3 regions of the Ferrimonas sp. YFM genome follow, and region 3 is predicted to be linked to each of the others. Evidence: riboswitches for the same ligand, from Rfam matches in the RefSeq annotation. Region 3 holds a riboswitch; each other region holds the start of a gene.
What was found. A riboswitch is a leader RNA that binds a small molecule or an ion and turns the genes downstream of it on or off. The one in region 3 is predicted to bind cyclic di-GMP.
Positions count from the first base shown of each region.

Region 1 (5,647 bases), 2.3 Mb from region 3:
GAAGGCGAACTGACCCTCGATGCGCACGGTGGAGCTGCCAAACTTGGCTTCCACACTGTCGTGGCTGAAGGCCAGGTAGTTGCCATTGCCACTCACCAGATAGGTCAGAGCCGCGGCGTTGCTGTCCAGCTGATCCAGCCAGCCAACCACTCGGTACTCACCGCCAGGCTGCCAGGTTTGCAGGTCCAGGTAGGCACCGTTGCCGTTGAACTGCACTGCCTTGGCGTCGGCAGGCAACAGCAGGTCAGCATCTGGGTTGGTCACCGGAGGATCGGTGGGATCCGTCGGTTCGGTGGGATCCGTCGGCTCGGTTGGATCCGTCGGCTCGGTCGGGTCCGTTGGTTCGGTTGGGTCAGTCGGATCGGTAGGATCCGTTGGCTCAGTCGGTTCCGTAAGCTCGTTGCTGTCACCGGCAGGGTAGAGCGCATCCCACTGAGTCTGGTCAAAGTGAGTGGGCTCAGGATTGGATACAGTCAGGTTGCCCTGGAAGTAATCAGAGCTGCTGGTGTTGTGCACAGTACCGTTGTTGCCGCCCAGCTCCACCATGCCTTGCTCGGCATCGAAGGCGTAGGTGCGAGAATTGGCGGGATCGGCGTAATCGATCAGGCTGATGGCCTGCAGAGCACCCTTGGAGTAGGTGCCGTTGCGGCGGTAGAGCCAGTCGAAGGAGACCGCGGTTGGATCAAAAGCCGTGCTGCTGGCAGAGGCGGTGGTGACACCGTCGCTGGCGGTCAGCTTACCGTAGTCGATGGTCACATCGATGTAGCGCTGACCGGCGAAGTCAAACTTGCCCCAGATTCCGGGGAAGTCACTGCCGTACTTCACCTGCACATCTTTGTGGGTGAAGCCGATGAACTCTGAAGTGCCGGAGTTGCTCAGCAGGTAGGTGCGGGCGCCGCTGTCGCTGTCCAGCTCGGTCAGCCAGGCCACAACCCGGAATTTACCCTTGGGCTGCCAGGAAGCGATCTCACCGAAGTTGTTGACGCCGTCGAAGCGTACCGCCTGACCTGTGGTTGCAGGAGGCGTGGGCTCAACGGGGTCGGTGGGCTCAACCGGATCAGTCGGTTCAACCGGATCAGTGGGTTCAACCGGGTCGGTCGGCTCAACGGGATCCGTAGGTTCTACCGGATCAGTGGTGTCAGAACCACCGAATACGGCTTGCCACTCGGCGTCGCTGAACACACTGGTGTCGGGGTTGGTTACCTGGTGAGTACCCACGGAGTAGTCACCGGTCTGTACGCCGGCGAGGGTGTTTACCCCACTGCTGCCGCCAACCTCTGCCAGACCCTGGCCATTCTCAAAGCCATAGGCACGGGAGTTTTGCGGGTTGACCAGGTCCATCAGGATGATCGCCTGAACGCCAGCCAGGGAGAAGTCTTTGCTGCCACGACGCATCAGCCAGTTGTAGCTGACGCTGGTGGGATCGATGGCGCTGTTGCTGATGCTGTGTGTCACCTGGCCGTCGGTGGCGGTCAGTTTGCCGAAATCGACGGTCAGATCCAGGTACTTGGTGGCGTTGAAGCTGAATTTGTTCCAGATACCGGGATACTGGCCGTTCCACTGCCCCTGAACACTGCCGTGGTTCAGGCCGATGAACTCCTTGGACTTGGAGTCACTGATCAGGACGGTGCGCTGGTCGGCAACGGGGTCCAGTTCGCTCAGGTAGGCGATGACACGGAACTTACCGGTGGGCTGCCAGGTGGCGATCTCACCGTAGGCGTTGTCACCGTTAAAGCGGGCAGCGGCAGACTCGCCGGAAGGAGCGGGCTCTACAGGGTCGGTGGGCTCAACAGGATCGGTCGGCTCCACGGGATCAGTGGGCTCAACGGGATCGGTTGGCTCCACGGGATCAGTGGGCTCAACGGGATCGGTTGGCTCCACGGGGTCAACACCGCCGTTGCCAAATGCGGCATTCCATTGGCCATCGTCAAAATGGTCAGGGGCGGGATTGCTGATGGTGTGAGGGCCGGTGCGCCAGTCGCTTGTGCCAATGTTCACCAGAGGATCAAAAGACGCGCTGCCGCCTACCTCGACCAGGCCTTTGCCTTGTTGAAAGGCGTAGGCTCGGGAGTTGGCAGCATTGCCAAGATCGATCAGGGCCAGGCCCTGAATCGCACCTTGGGAAAAATCGCTGTAACCGCGGCGATAAAGCCAGTCAAACGCGACGGCGTCAGGCTGGATGCTCTTATTGCGCACGCTTCTGGTGGTGCTGCCGTCAGACGCGGTCAGCTTGCCGTAGTCCACCTGGATCTCCAGGTAGCGAGAAGTGGCAAAGTCCAGCTTGTTCCAAACGCCTGGATAGTCGCTGCCCCACTTACCCTGCACGCTGCTGTGGGTAAATGACAGGAAATCGGTGGTTGAGGAGGAACTCAGAAGAATCGTCCTGTTACTGGACGTTGGGTGTAGTTCGGCCAGCCAGGCGACAACCTTGTAGGGGCCGCTGGGTTGCCAGGCATCAATCTGGGAATACGCGTCATTGCCATTAAAATGAACGGCGTTGGAAGCGTTTACGGTCGTAGGAAAAAAAATAGATAGAAAGAAAACAAAAACAAGGGCATGCGATAGCGCACCACCTTGTCCAAGTGGTCTCCCCCAAAAAAACTGCCGAGCCATAATGACAAGCCTCAATTTAGCTGGGCAGACAAAATGGCGACGTCAGTGAGGGACTGCGACTACAAGACACAACCTCCATTTTTATAAGGAGTTGTGTGTCCACAGTACACCATCGACATGAGGTAATCCCGCTATCATGGACCGAAGTCTTTAGACCGGAGATATTGCGTCCTCAGCTTTCGCTGAGTTTGCCTTTGTCTGCTGTCGTGGTTACAACTGCCGGGCGCAACATGGATGTAACATTCCTTATGGGTTGCAAACGGCGCGTATGCCCGAAGGCGAAGGTAGAATGCCTAATCGATGATCGGAAAACAACCTAATGTTTGGATTATTGGGTTAAAAATGGCGCAAAGTGATGTTTATATGACCTTAAAACAGACACTTCCATGAGTGGTAAAAATTTTGTTATTTACTATGCGCAAAAGGTTCTTTGTCAGTAGGGAAAATTTATTTTAGGTGGCGCTTGTGTGTGGAGTGAGTCCCAAATGTGAGCCCTCTGTGAACGAAGGCCGTGCCGGACGAGCGATTTTCTCCGCAAGGTGGAGGGACCCGCACACCCTGCCTAAACTTAGAGCTGTTAAAAGAAACAGGGAGTTGACTTCGTGGGCGAGACAAAGGTGCTAGTCAACGATGGTGAGCAAAAGAGCGAAACGGTTCCCTTTCTGGTGCCGCCTGACGAGCTTGTCGACAGTTTGAGGGCCTGTCCGGAAGGGACGCCGCTTTTTATTGATGTCGACGATACCCTGTGGCTCAGTAACTCTACCGAGCAGTTCATTGCCTCGGTGCAGCCCTCTTTGTTGGTGGCTCTGTTTCTGCAATTGATGGATTTGCTGCAACCCTGGCGCTGGTTCAGCGGCGCCGAGCACCGTCACTACCGGGATCTGTATCGGGTCAAGGCGTTGCTCATGTTGTTTCCCTGGTCCAGAAAAATGTGGGCCAGCCGAGTCAGGCAGTTGGGGCCCGAATATCTCAATCACAAACTGATGGCGCCGCTGCAGCGCCACAAGGGGCCCATCTATCTGGTGAGTTATGGCTTTGACTTTATACTCAAACCCCTGCTGGATGCCGCGAAGGTTCCCTGGCCCTTGCTGGTGAGTTCAACCCTGCACAACGCCGTCTATTTTCGTCAACAGGGCAAGGCGCAGTGGGTCAGACAGTCTCTGGGTGAGGAGGCGTTTGAGGGGGCCTGGAGTGTCACTGACAGCATGCTGGACAGGGATCTTCTCGAAGCCAGCACCAGGGGCCTTCTGTGTCGCTGGCCCGATAGCAGGCCGGTGAGGGCGGGTATCGACCCCATGCTGCCTTTTGTTTACACCAAGAAGGTGAAGCGCCCCACCGAAAGTTACTTTACCCGGGCGGTCATCGGTCATGACTACCTGACCATGGTGTTGGTGTTTGGTTTATCCAGTCCTGAGCCGCTGCTCGCCTGTGCCAGTCTGTTCCTGTTTCTGCTCTCCTATTTCAGTGCCTACGAGATTGGCTATGCGGAAAACGACAGATTGGGTTTGCTGTATGAGGCCAAGCCCAAGGTCAGTGAGGCGTTTCTGAGGCTGGGCAGTGCCTTTCGCCCCTGGTTTGCCTGGATGAGTGCCATGATTCTGGCACTTCCCGCTGCCTGGCTGGCGAAAGAGTTAAGCTGGGTACCTCAGGTGTCGGGTCTGCAAGGTATGGAAGCTGCGCTCGCCGTCTGGGCCAGCTTCATGGTGTTGCTTTTGGGGGTCAGAGCCACCTTCTATTGGTTCAACCGGATCAGGGAGAGGGGGCGTTCGGTGCCGATGCTGTTGCTGCAACTGGCCAGGACGGCGGGGTATTTCGTCGTGTTCAGCTCCTCCCTGGTTGGGGCACTCTTCTGCTTTACCCACGGCCTGTCCAAGTGGATTCCCTATGTCACCTACCGGTTTGGCGGTGAACGTAAAGGGATGCCGCTGCACCTGTTCAATGGGTTGATGCTGTTTTTGGTGCTGGCGATCTGCTGGGCTGCCGGTGCGGTGACCTGGGCGCAGTTGTCCCAGTGGCACACCCTGGTCATTCTGCTCTATGTTGTCGCCAGGGCGGCCAAGGATGTGTGGGGGTTCCGACAGGCGATGGCGCCTCTTAAACCTGCAGGCAGGGAAGCGTCTGGGGTGCTATCGTCCGGCATCAAGGAGGACGAGCGAGCCTGATAGTGAGCCCGGGCAAGTGGTGCTCTCTGGGCAACTTGGGTCAGGTTGGCAGTTTGGTCAATGGCAGCAGCTGAAAGTCGCGATTGTAGCCATCAATGTGCTGCTTCCTGCTGAACTTCTCGGCCAACAACTCCTGATGGGCCAGCAGCCAGTCACGGTAATCCCGCTGGTTTAGCAGCAGCTGCTCCATCGCATCGGCCACCGAGTCATCGCTGTAGGGGTCGGCGACCACCCGGGCGGGCACATCGTCAAGAAAGCCATCTATGCCGGTCTCTTCGGAGTGCAGTATGGGAACGCCACTGAGCAGGGCTTCGACGTACACCATACCAAAAGTTTCATCGACGCTGGGCAGCACCATGCCGCCATACTGAGGCAGGGCAGACAGCAGACTGATGTTGTCCATCTCCCCCTTGAGGATCACCCTGTCTTCCATGCCAGCGGCTTCGATCATCTGCTTGGCCTCGTTGAAGGCTTGTTCGGTCCCGCCTCCGATGATCTCCAGTACCAGGTCGGGATAACGGGGTGCCAGTCGGGCCACCACTCTAACCAGGCGGGCCAGCCCCTTCTTCTTGAGCACGTTGAGATCCATGATGGAGGCCAGCCTGTTGGCCTGAAAATCCGGGGTGGTGTTCCAGTGGCGCTCGGCGACGAAGTTGGGCAGGAGTTTTTGCTTCTCCGGTGGAAGGTCAAACCTGGCGTTGAGCAGGGGTTTGAACCAGGCGGACACATAGTAGATTCGCGAGGCGTCTTTCAGCTGGCGTTTGAAAAACAGGTCATAGTGAGGCTTATACTTCAGTATCTTGGCCTCTGCTTCTCCCCTTACCGACAGCGCCAGGGGGATGTTTAGCCAGCGCGCCAGCCACCAGCCCGCG
Region 1 covers NZ_AP027368.1:1,815,971-1,821,617, forward strand. Annotated here, with positions in the region: gene QUE41_RS08540 (hypothetical protein) at 1-2,325, opposite strand, end outside; cyclic di-GMP riboswitch class I at 2,732-2,816, opposite strand; gene QUE41_RS08545 (HAD family hydrolase) at 3,216-4,775, shown strand; gene QUE41_RS08550 (glycosyltransferase) at 4,816-5,647, opposite strand, start outside.
Region 1: linked by a shared signal. The riboswitch ahead of QUE41_RS08540 (hypothetical protein) and the one ahead of QUE41_RS19320 (hypothetical protein) in region 3 are both predicted to bind cyclic di-GMP.

Region 2 (5,647 bases), 130 kb from region 3:
CGGTGCGCAGCATCAGCCGCTGGGTCAGCACCATCAAGCGCATGGCCAACTCGGTGAAGGATGAGCTCGAACAGGAGCTGAAGATCGAGCAGCTGCAGTCGGATCTGAAGAAGGCCGAGTCCAAAGGACTCGAGTCTCTGGATCCCGGCCTGAAACAGTCTATCGAGGAGCTTCGTTCCGCCGCACAATCGGTGAACCGCCCCTACCAGACGGACGAAGGCAAGCCCGACGCATCCACCCCCACTGTCTCGCCACAACCCGAGATCAGCGAAAAGAAAGCCGCTGAACCGGGTAAAACCGCAGAGTAAGTATGTCCGAGCAGCAACCCCTAATCAGTCATCTGCTCGAGCTGAGAAACCGCCTGTTGCACGCAATAGGCGGCGTCCTGCTCGTGTTCGCCAGCCTCGCCTACTGGGCCAACGACATCTACAACTTCCTGTCGCTGCCCCTGTTGGAGGTGATGCCGGAGAACGCCTCCATGATCGCAACGGACGTGGCCTCCCCCTTCTTCGCCCCGTTCAAGCTGACCATGTTTGTGGCGCTGTTCATCGCCATGCCCTATGTGTTGTATCAGGTGTGGGCCTTTATCGCCCCGGGTCTGTACAAGCATGAGAAGAAGCTGGTCTTCCCTCTGCTGATCAGCAGCTCCCTCCTGTTCTACGCCGGCATCGCATTTGCCTACTTTATCGTGTTCCCCGTGGTGTTTGGCTTCTTCACCAGCGTTGCTCCGGAAGGGGTACAGGTGGCCACGGACATCAACAGCTACCTGAGCTTCGTCCTCAAGCTGTTCTTCGCCTTCGGCCTCGCCTTCGAAATTCCGGTGGCGGTGATCCTGATGGTGTGGACCGGCATGACCACCCCGGACGATCTCAAGAAAAATCGCCCCTACATTGTTGTCGGCGCCTTCGTTGTTGGTATGCTGTTAACGCCGCCGGACATCATCTCTCAGACCATGCTGGCTCTGCCCATGCTGTTGCTGTTTGAGGGTGGCCTGTTCTTCTCCCGTCTTTACCAGCCTAAGGACGACGAAGAGGAAGAGGTACAAGAGGAGCCCACCGAAGAGTAGCCCAGTCACGGCGGTCACTAAGCGCATTGCCCATCAATGCGCTTGGCATCAGGTTTAATCAAGGAACTGTTATGCTTAAGACCGCCGTTTTCTCCCTGCTGCTTGCCCCGGCAGCTGTCTCTGCCGCCGACGCGGCCTGCCACTCAATCAAAGATCAGATCCAGCGCCTGGCCTGTTACGACAAGGCCGCCGAGGCGGTGGTGAACTGCGCCAGTGAGAAAGACAAACTGGACCGGTTGGTGTGCTTCGACAAGTTGGGTAAGCCCATGAAAGCGCTCGCCCAGTCCAAGAAAGCCCTTCCCCCTCAGGCTAAGGCGCCCGAAGCCGCCAATGAACGCTTTGGCCTGAGCGACAAGCGTCCCGAAGAGCCGGAAGCGATTAAGGCCAGTGTTAGCAAGCTGAAGCAGGATCCCTACGGTAAGTTCATCATCACCCTGGACAATGGCCAGGTGTGGAAGCAGATCGACTCCAAGCGATTCCGCTTCAAGAAGGACAAGCCGGTCACCATCGAGAAGGCCTCCCTTGGCTCCTTTATGCTGACCCAGGAGGGCAGCAGCAAGAGCGCCCGGGTGAAGCGCGTGCAATGATCGACATTGCGGTCAATCTGACCTCCAGCCAGTTCAGGGAGGACCTTGAGCTGGTGCTGGCCCGCGCCCAGGAAGCCGGAGTCGATACCCTTATCGGCCTGGCCAGCGATCTGGAGGAGGCGCGGCAGCTGCAGCCCCTGGCGGAGCAGCATCCCGGCGTCTTCATTACCGCCGGCATCCATCCCCACTACGCCAGTGGCTTCGATGCCAGCAGTCCAGCACAGATCGAAGCCCTGTGCCGTCACCCCAGGGTGGTGGCCGTGGGTGAGTGCGGCCTGGATTTCAACCGGGACTTCTCCCCCAGGCCGGATCAGCGCCGCGCCTTCGAGGCCCAGCTGAGGCTGGCCTGCGACCTGGGCAAACCGGCGCTGATGCACTGCCGGGATGCCGGCGAGGAGTTCACCGCCATGGTGTCAGAGGTGCGAGGCAACCTCAGCGGCGGGGTGCTGCACTGCTTCACCGGCAGCGAACAGGAACTGCATCAGGCCCTGGAACTGGACCTCTATATCGGCATCACCGGCTGGGTCTGTGACGAGCGCCGGGGGGCAGAGCTGGCCCGGCTGGTACCGCAGATCCCCGATGACCGCCTGCTGCTGGAGACCGATGCCCCCTATCTGATCCCCAGGGACATCCGCCCCAAACCTAAGACCCGGCGCAACGAACCGAGATGGCTGCCACACATCGCCAATAAAGTGGCCGAGCTGCGCAACCAAAGTGTGGATACGCTGTCCCAACACTGTCTACAGAATGCCAAGCGCCTGTTTCAAGTGTGATTAAGCTCCTGCCTTAAGGAGTAGAGTTTGCTAATATTGACGCCGTTCTATCGGCCTGACCTCCGTCACACTGTGATCGGTCTTTGGCGATAACCCCTCATTCATAAGGAGCTGCAAGTGACCGTTGTAACCGGACCTTTTTCCCGCCGCCGTATGCGTCGGATGCGTCGCCATGACTTCTCCCGTCGCCTGATGGCCGAGAGCCAGCTGAGCGTCAACGATCTGATCTATCCGGTGTTCGTTCTGGAGGGCAATGCCCGTAAGGAACTGGTCGACTCCATGCCCGGCGTCGAGCGTCTCTCCATCGATCTGCTGATCGAAGAGGCCCGCGAGCTGGTGGAGCTGGGTATTCCGGCCGTAGCCCTGTTCCCGGTCACCCCTCAGGAGAAGAAGTCCCTGGGTGCCGAAGAGGCCTACAACCCTGAAGGCCTGGCCCAGAAAGCGGTCCGTGCCCTCAAGCGCGAATTCCCCGAGCTGGGGGTGATCACCGATGTGGCCCTGGATCCTTTCACCACCCACGGTCAGGACGGCATCATCGACGACGAGGGTTACATCCTCAATGACATCACCACCGAGGTGCTGGTGAAGCAGGCCCTGTCTCACGCCGAAGCCGGCGCCGACGTAGTGGCCCCCTCCGACATGATGGATGGCCGCATCGGCGCCATCCGTGACGCCCTGGAAGAGGCGGGTCACGTCAACACCCAGATTCTGGCCTACTCCGCCAAGTACTCCTCCAGCTACTACGGCCCCTTCCGCGACGCGGTCGGCTCCGCCGGCAACCTCAAAGGTGGCAACAAGCACACCTACCAGATGGATCCCGCCAACTCCGATGAGGCCCTGCAAGAGGTGGCCATGGACATCGAAGAGGGTGCCGACATGGTGATGGTGAAGCCTGGCATGCCCTACCTGGACATCGTGCGCCGGGTGAAAAGCGAACTGCAGGTGCCCACCTTCGCCTATCAAGTCAGCGGCGAGTACGCCATGCACATGGCCGCCATCCAGAACGGCTGGCTGGACGAGCGTAAGATCGTCATGGAGTCCCTGCTGTGCTTCAAGCGTGCCGGCGCCGATGGCGTGCTGACCTACTTCGCCAAGCGTGTGGCCCAGTGGCTGAACGAGAAGTAAGGTTCCGCGCCTGAACGACACAAGGGGAGCTTCGGCTCCCCTTTTCATTGCCCGCCCCTGTTCGGTTTTGACCGATCCCGGTCACGTTTCCACAATTCTGGAAGAACAAAGTCGACAATTCTGAGTCAGACTGGTCAGCAGGATAGAGAGAATGAGAGCACCATGAAAAAGACAACTTTGCTGGCCATGATGCTGGCCCCGGCTTTGATGAGCCCCTACGCTATGGCAAACTCCGGCTGTGGTTTCGAAGAGGGCCAGAAGGGCCCCTTCGCCACCTGCACCCAAGAGGAGAAACAGGAGGTAATTTTGACCGGTGAACTGGCCATGGCCGACATTATTGACGCGATCCCCGGCTACGGAGACAACTTCGACAGCTACGCACCCCAGTCCAACTGGGTTGACGCCCTGAAGGCGGTAGACACCCCCACGGAGATCGTGGTGATCATCGGCACCTGGTGCCCCGACTGCCATCGCGAGACCCCACGCTTCGCCAAACTGCTGGAGCAGGTCGGCAACGACAAGCTGTCCGTGCGCTACATCGGCGTCGATCGCCAGAAATCCGATCCGCAGAACCTGGCGGCCGCCTATGAGTTCAAGCGCATCCCCACCTTTATGGTGATCCAGGATGGCAAGGAGATCGGCCGCATCGTCGAGACTCCCAAGCACTCCCTGGAGCAGGATCTGGCCGAGATCCTCAAATAATCCCCTCAGGCCGAATCAGCCCAACTGGTTCGGCCTCTTAGCGCCACTTCAAAACATTGATTTGTAAAGACAATATTTACAAGCGCCCATCACTTCATCTCAGTACCAAGTACACCCACTGACACCCTCACTTCACCATGCTCTAATGGTCCCGACCCAAGGATAAACCGAGTCCTGGGTTCAGTTTTCGTTACGCTGACAATGGCAAACCAACCGTGAGGTTGGGACGCAAAGCTTCCGGTCTCGCCCAAGCGAGATAGCGGGGTTTCCAGCGGTGAGTCCCTCTTTGGGAGGACTCCACACAGCCAAAGACAGCGTTTGGATAGGATCAACCATTGGAGATGGTAGATTTATGCAGTTCAAGCGCCACCTTATCGCCCTGTCCCTGACAGCGGCTCTGACCCAACTCACCGCCTGTGGCGGCGGCTCCTCTGACTCCGCCCCGGCACCTCAACCCGAACCCCAGCCAGGCCAAAGCCTTGAAGGCGCGACCGCCGATGGTTATCTGGTCAATGCCCAGGTATGTCTGGATCTCAACCGCAACGGCGAATGCGACGCCGATGAGCCCAGCACCCTGACCCAGGCCGGAGGCCAGTACAGTTTCGAAAACCTCGATGCCACCCTGGATCTCAGCCAGGTGCAGATGCTGGTGAAGGTGATTGCCGGCCAGACCGAGGATGAAGACAACCCGGGCGTAGTGCTGACCCAGGGCTACACCATGACGGCACCGGCCGGTGTGGTGGAGTTTGTCAGCCCGCTGACCACCCTGCTCGCCTCTGAGATGGACAGGGCCGGTGTGGATCAGGAAACCGCGGCAGCGGCCCTGGAACAAACCCTGGGCATTCTGGGCTCGGATCTGAGCCTGGTCGAGGACTACATCGTCGGCAAGCAGCAACAGGCCAACGGCGACGGCTACAAGCGGCTGCACCGAGTGGCCCAGGTGGTCGCCCGGGTGACCGCCAAGGCGAAACATGCCGTAGAGCAGAACGGCGGCACCGGCGGCGACGCCGAAGACAATGAAGTGGCCGACGCCATCGCCGAAACCCTGACCGAAAACCTGGAGCGTCTGGTGAACCGGGTGGATGAGGCGGAAGCCAATGGCCAGGAGCCCGATGCCGACACCATCGCCGACGAAGTCGCCGGCGAGCTGCCTCTTGACCCGGAAGACGTGCAGGACAGAGTCGAGCGTAAGCGCGAGCGCGGCGACCTCGAAGAGGCCAGTCTGCTGACCCTGCTTGAGTCTGAAGGGGGCATGTTCGAGCTGGATGGCCACTCCGAGGTGTTCTTTGACGCCAGCACCAACCAGTGCATCAAAGAGCGCGAGCTGGGCTACCAGCAGATTCAGAAGGTGGAATCCCTGATCACCTTCAACCGCTTCCGTTATGACGGCCCTG
Region 2 covers NZ_AP027368.1:4,309,641-4,315,287, forward strand. Annotated here, with positions in the region: gene tatB (Sec-independent protein translocase protein TatB) at 1-308, shown strand, start outside; gene tatC (twin-arginine translocase subunit TatC) at 311-1,066, shown strand; gene QUE41_RS19930 (hypothetical protein) at 1,138-1,653, shown strand; gene QUE41_RS19935 (TatD family hydrolase) at 1,650-2,426, shown strand; gene hemB (porphobilinogen synthase) at 2,580-3,551, shown strand; gene QUE41_RS19945 (thioredoxin family protein) at 3,714-4,253, shown strand; cyclic di-GMP riboswitch class I at 4,447-4,526, shown strand; gene QUE41_RS19950 (hypothetical protein) at 4,606-5,647, shown strand, end outside.
Region 2: linked by a shared signal. The riboswitch ahead of QUE41_RS19950 (hypothetical protein) and the one ahead of QUE41_RS19320 (hypothetical protein) in region 3 are both predicted to bind cyclic di-GMP.

Region 3 (5,647 bases):
CCACCAAGGGACCGGCGTCTTCCGCACACAACAACGGCCGGTATCGCTTTGGTATGGCGATCCGGCCTTTGGCATCAAGTGCGATGCTGCTGGCGCCTCTGAACACTGGCTACTCCATCCCTGTTAAATTTCAGTCGGACAAGGTTTTCCCACAAATAACCACTTTTTCCCACAAGCTACCAAGTTTATGGACACAAAGCGAGGATTGTCAAGGAAGCCAGATGAAGGCTAAAGCCTGTATTTTCGGGGCTTTACGCTTAGTTTTTAGAGAGTTATCCGGGAATTAATCGCAGGTGGGAATGATGGATAAATCCCACTTGGCAGGAAAGAGTCACGGGGCCCGACCAGGGACCCCGTGATGTATATCGGCTTTGTGCCGGTCAGTCTGATGACCCCTAGCAGGCGAGCCCCCCCGAACAGCCTTGCGGTCGAGTCCAGTTCACTCATCGGAGCTGGCCTGCGGGTCATCCCCTGTTACTGGGCCTGAGCCTGCCAGTAGAGGGAGTTGGCCGCCCCCAGATAGGCACGATACCAGCTCAGATCTCCGTAGTGGCGCAGGATGTGGTCGGCCACCAGACCCACGCGGGGATCCCATCCCTGCAGCTCAATCCAGTCGTAGCCGATGGCCATCTGGTCCCAGGTGGAGCTGACTCCGGTGCCATCCACGCCGAAGCTGGCCATGGCCGGTGCCAGGAATACGCGCTCGACCAGGGCATTGGCCATACAGGTCAGAGGCTCATCGTTATCCAGCAGGCCCTCCTGGCGGGCCACCACCATGAAGCCAACATCCAGGTGGGCATGGTTGAAGTCCTCCATCTTGCCGCCACCGTTGGCCAGGAACTGGTAGTCCCAGTTACACAGGTTGTCGCTCTCCATCCTCAGGTTGTCCATGTAGAAACCGAGGATCTCCCTGGCTTTCTGACCCAGGTCGCTGTTGCCCTGTCCCCACTTGTCCAGGTAGATCATCGCCGTACCCAGAGTCATGTCGTGGTTGAACGGCAGCGGGTTGGAGAACAGACCACCGTCGCCATAGTCCTCGTTCTTGTAGTTCACATAGAAGTAGGACCCCTGAATGGCACCGTTCTTGGTGGTGCTGAACGAGCTGTCGTGGGCACGCACGATTCGCTCGGCCCGGCCGATGTAGTAATCCGCCCGCTCCATGTACTGGGTGAGGTTCTCACTCTTGATGTGATCCACCAGCCGCAGGATGCTGTTGAGGATCATACCGTCGGTCAGCGCCTCATTTCGCCAGGCACCGTTATAGGGACGACGCCAGCCAGGTACCGGCAGACCCGGGGTATTCAGGTACAGCTTGGGTGCCAGTCCCTCATAGGGCTCGTTATGGATATTCAACTCACCACGCTCTACCCGCTTCTCATCGGTGTAGTTGAACATGTGGTCAGCCAGCTCCACGGCATAATCCAGGTACTTGGTGTCACCATAGGTCTCAGCCATACGCACATAGGCACGCATCCAGTAATGACCCTGCCAGGCAAACTTCTTCTCGTCATTGCCATTGGTGGTCCCGATCAGCGGACGCTGGTTTGGATAGCTCTTGTCAAACTCAGCATCCCAGTCCGCCTGACTGGCCACATGGGGCACAGGCGCCGACACGTTGGAGGTGATCGCCTGCCAGTCGCCACTGCCCAGTCCGTGCAACAGGTGAGTGCCCTCGGCGCCGTCGCCGGAGGCCACCACACCCTGGTCCTGATCGAAGGTCAGGGTGCGGGTCTTCTCCGCGTTGTCCAGATCCACCAGTGCCAGGGCCTGAAGTCCCCCTGAGGAGTAGCTGTCGTTCAGACGGTAGATCCAGCGGTAGGTGGCGGCATCCGCGTCCACCGCACCGTCGTTGATGCTGGCCTGGCTCTCGCCATCGGACGCGCTGAGCTTACCGTTATCCACGGTGATCTCCACATAGCGGGTACGGTTGAACTCGAACGGACCGGTGAGCGACACGGTGTTGCCGTTCCAGCGACCTTCGACGCTGTTGTGACTGAAGGAGAGGTAGTCTCCGTCGTCAGCGGACACCAGTACGGTGCTGGCTCCCGGGTCACTGTTCACGTCGTCCAGCCAGGCCACCAAACGGAACTCGCCGTCGGCTTGCCAGTCGGCAATCTCGCCATAGGCATTCTGACCGTTGAAGTAGACTGCGTCCCCCTGCAGCACCGGGGCCACCTCTGGGTCCGGTTCAGGCTCAGGATCCGGGTCCGGCTCGGGATCCGGGTCCGGCTCAGGATCCGGCTCTGGCTCAGGATCCGGGTCCGGCTCGGGATCCGGGTCGGGCTCAGGATCCGGGTCCGGCTCTGGGTCTGGATCCGGGTCCGGCTCAGGATCCGGGTCAGGAATCACCGGCGGTGGCTCAGGGTCCGGATTTGGATTGCTGCTGTCCCCACCTGAACCGCCACAGGCGCTCAGGGTAAAAGTAAGAAGTGCTGCCCCAAACAAGCTCTTCAACGGTACGATGCCGTTGTTAATCTGTTCTTGTTGCCGATTCAAGTCTGATTTCTCCAACTGTCGGCAGATAAGAGACGTGCGCAGGCAGGGACTTCAACCCGGGAAGGAAGACCATTGCCAGACATGAGGTAGTCCCGCTGTCTTGCCACTGACGGTAAGACCGGTGACTTTGCGCCTCCCACCAGGGGAGTTGCCTTTATCTGCTGTCTGATTATTGAGTGTTGAACAGGCGCGGCCCCCAGGGGATGCGCCGACATAACTGGGGAACAGAATACTGATCGACCACTTTCTGGACAAACCACTCAAAATGGCCAAGTTGACTTGAAAAGAGGCCCATTCCTGAGTGATTTATGACCTTGTTTAACGACACTTTAGTATCGTGTTAACCAAGGACTTCATCAAGAAATTGCCGAAGAATCAGGGTAAGTCTCTGGGATGCGGTATCTTTCTTCCACCGACTCTGGCGAGAACATGGAAGTCGTCGCTTGCTGGAAAACTTTAGCCCACGAAGTCCATTTTGCGATCCAGATCACACAAATGAGATCGGTTACAATTCGTCCAACTTGAAGCACGGAGTTATCCCGAAGCTTTGCTCCAGATTACCGAACAAAGTTCAGGGAACTTTCCAGAAAAAGCGCAAAAAAAAAACGCGGCCATCGCCGCGTTTCTTGTCTATTTGATCACCCTTAAGCTGGGGCGTCCCTTTGCCGGGGCCTCCGGCTTGGGTTCTGCCTCTGTGGGCGATGGCTCAGGCAGGGGAGCGTCATCCCCTTCGAGCACCTGCTCGTACGCCTCTTCCGGCGGGAACAGAGTCCCAGCGCCGTTCTCACGGGCATAGATCGCCTCGATGGCGTACAGGGGCACAACCAGCGCCTGTGGCTGTCCGCCAAATCGGGCGTTAAACCTGACTTCGTCGATACCCAGCTGCAGATTGCCCACAGCATGGGGCGCCACATTCAATACGATCTGACCATCATTCACATACTGACGGGGCACGACTACACCGGGAAGATCCGCATTGACCGCCAGGTGGGGGGTCAGACCGTTGTCCACCAGCCAGTCATACATCGCCCGCAACAGGTAGGGGCGTTGAGGGCTCAGCTCAGACACCGATGCGCAGCTCACGCTCGGCTTCGGTCAGGGAAGCCTTGAAGGACTCACGCTCAAACACGCGGGTCATGTAGGCTTTCACCTCGTTGCTGCCGCGACCGCTCACTTCGATACCCAGCTGAGGCAAACGCCAGAACAGGGCCGCCAGGTAACAGTCGACCAGGGTGAACTCCTCACTCATGAAGTAGGGAGTCTCGGCAAACACGGGCGCCAGACCCAGGATGCTTTCGGTCAGCTCTTTACGGGCCGCTTCCGCGCGGTCACCACGCATGATGCGCTCGGCCAGGGCATACCAATCTTTCTGGATGCGGTACATCATCAGACGGCTCTGGCCACGGGATACAGGGTATACCGGCATAAGCGGTGGATGAGGGAAACGCTCGTCCAGGTACTCCATGATGATGCGGGAGTTATACAGTACAAGCTCGCGGTCCAGCAGGGTCGGTACGCTGTTGTAGGGGTTCAACTCCACCAGCTCATCCGGCAGATGGTTGGGGTCAACCTGAATCACCTCGACACCCACGCCCTTCTCAGCCAACACGATGCGCACTTGGTGGCTGTACAGATCACTAGCACCGGAAAACAGTGCCATTACAGAGCGCTTATTGGCAGCAACAGCCATCGAATCCTCCAAACTCTTTCAGAAACGGTAAAACAGTTGGGGGCGAGACCGCCCCCAACTGCGCAAGAGGTAGATTGTAACCTTATTGGCGTTTAGTGTACATCTCGCCAGTATTCCTTCTTCAACAGGTAAGCGATGATAAAGAAGATAAACAGGAAACCCAGTACCCATTTGCCGAGACGTTCACGCTCCAGCTTCACCGGCTCACCGGTGTAGGCCAGGAAGTTGGTGATGTCACGAACATACTGATCGTACTCCTCGGCAGTCAGAGAACCGCCGGTCGCCACTATGGTGCCATCTTCCTGCAGCACCGGAGTGCCTTGCAGCCCCTCCAGCACATGAGGCATGCCCACGGCAGGGAACACCAGGTTGTTGACGCCGAATGGACGGCTCTCATCCACATAGAAGGTCTTCAGATAGGAGTAGATCCAGTCCGGGCTCTTCAGACGGGCTTCCAGAGTCAGATCCGGTGGCGCCGCACCAAACCACTGGGCACCGTCATCAGTGCTCAGGGCCGTGGTGATCTGCTCACCCACCTTGGCATCGGTGTGAATCAGGGCGCTGACCTCATCTTCGGTCATCTCCAGATCGTCGGCGATGCGCTGATAGCGCTGGTACTGCAGGCTGTGACAGCCGGCGCAGTTGTCCATAAACGCCTGGGCGCCACGCTTGAGAGAGTCCTTATCGGTCAGGTCGATGTTGGCGCTGACCACGTGTTCATTGTTGCCACCGGCGGCGTATGCCAGGGCCGGCAGGCAAGCGATCAATACTGCGAATACCTTTTTCATTAGCCTGTCACCCTCTCTGGAACCGGTTTGCACTTTTCGTTCTTGCTGTAGACAAACAGCAATACGAAGAAGCCGAAGTAGCCCAGGGTACAGACTCGGGCCAGCAGGGTCAGGGCAGGAGTGGCCTGAACTGCGCCCAGGTAACCCAGGATGATGAAACACACCACGAATTGGGCCAGGTTCAGCTTGTGCAGACCGCTGCGGTAGCGGATGGACTTCACCTTGCAGCGATCCAGCCAGGGCAGTACGAAGAGGACGCCGATGGCCGCACCCATGCCGACCACACCCAGCAACTTGTCTGGAATGGCACGCAGGATGGCGTAGAAGGGGGTGAAGTACCACACCGGAGCGATGTGCTCAGGGGTCTTCAGCGGGTTGGCCGCTTCGAAGTTAGGACGTTCCAGGAAGTAGCCGCCGCCTTCAGGCATGAAGAACAGCACGTAGCAGAACAGAATCAGGAAGCCCGCCACGCCCATGATGTCCTTCACGGTGTAGTAGGGGTGGAAGGGGATTGCATCCACAGGCCAGCCGTCCGGGCCCTTGTTCTTCTTCACTTCGATGCCATCAGGGTTGTTGGAACCCACTTCGTGCAGGGCGATGATGTGCAGGAACACCAGCACCACCAGCACCAGAGGCAGGGCAATCACGTGCAGGGCGAAGAAACGGTTCAGGG
Region 3 covers NZ_AP027368.1:4,180,328-4,185,974, forward strand. Annotated here, with positions in the region: gene mraZ (division/cell wall cluster transcriptional repressor MraZ) at 1-106, opposite strand, end outside; gene QUE41_RS19320 (hypothetical protein) at 475-2,496, opposite strand; cyclic di-GMP riboswitch class I at 2,579-2,659, opposite strand; gene QUE41_RS19325 (ClpXP protease specificity-enhancing factor) at 3,127-3,564, opposite strand; gene sspA (stringent starvation protein SspA) at 3,557-4,186, opposite strand; gene QUE41_RS19335 (cytochrome c1) at 4,279-4,974, opposite strand; gene QUE41_RS19340 (cytochrome b) at 4,974-5,647, opposite strand, start outside.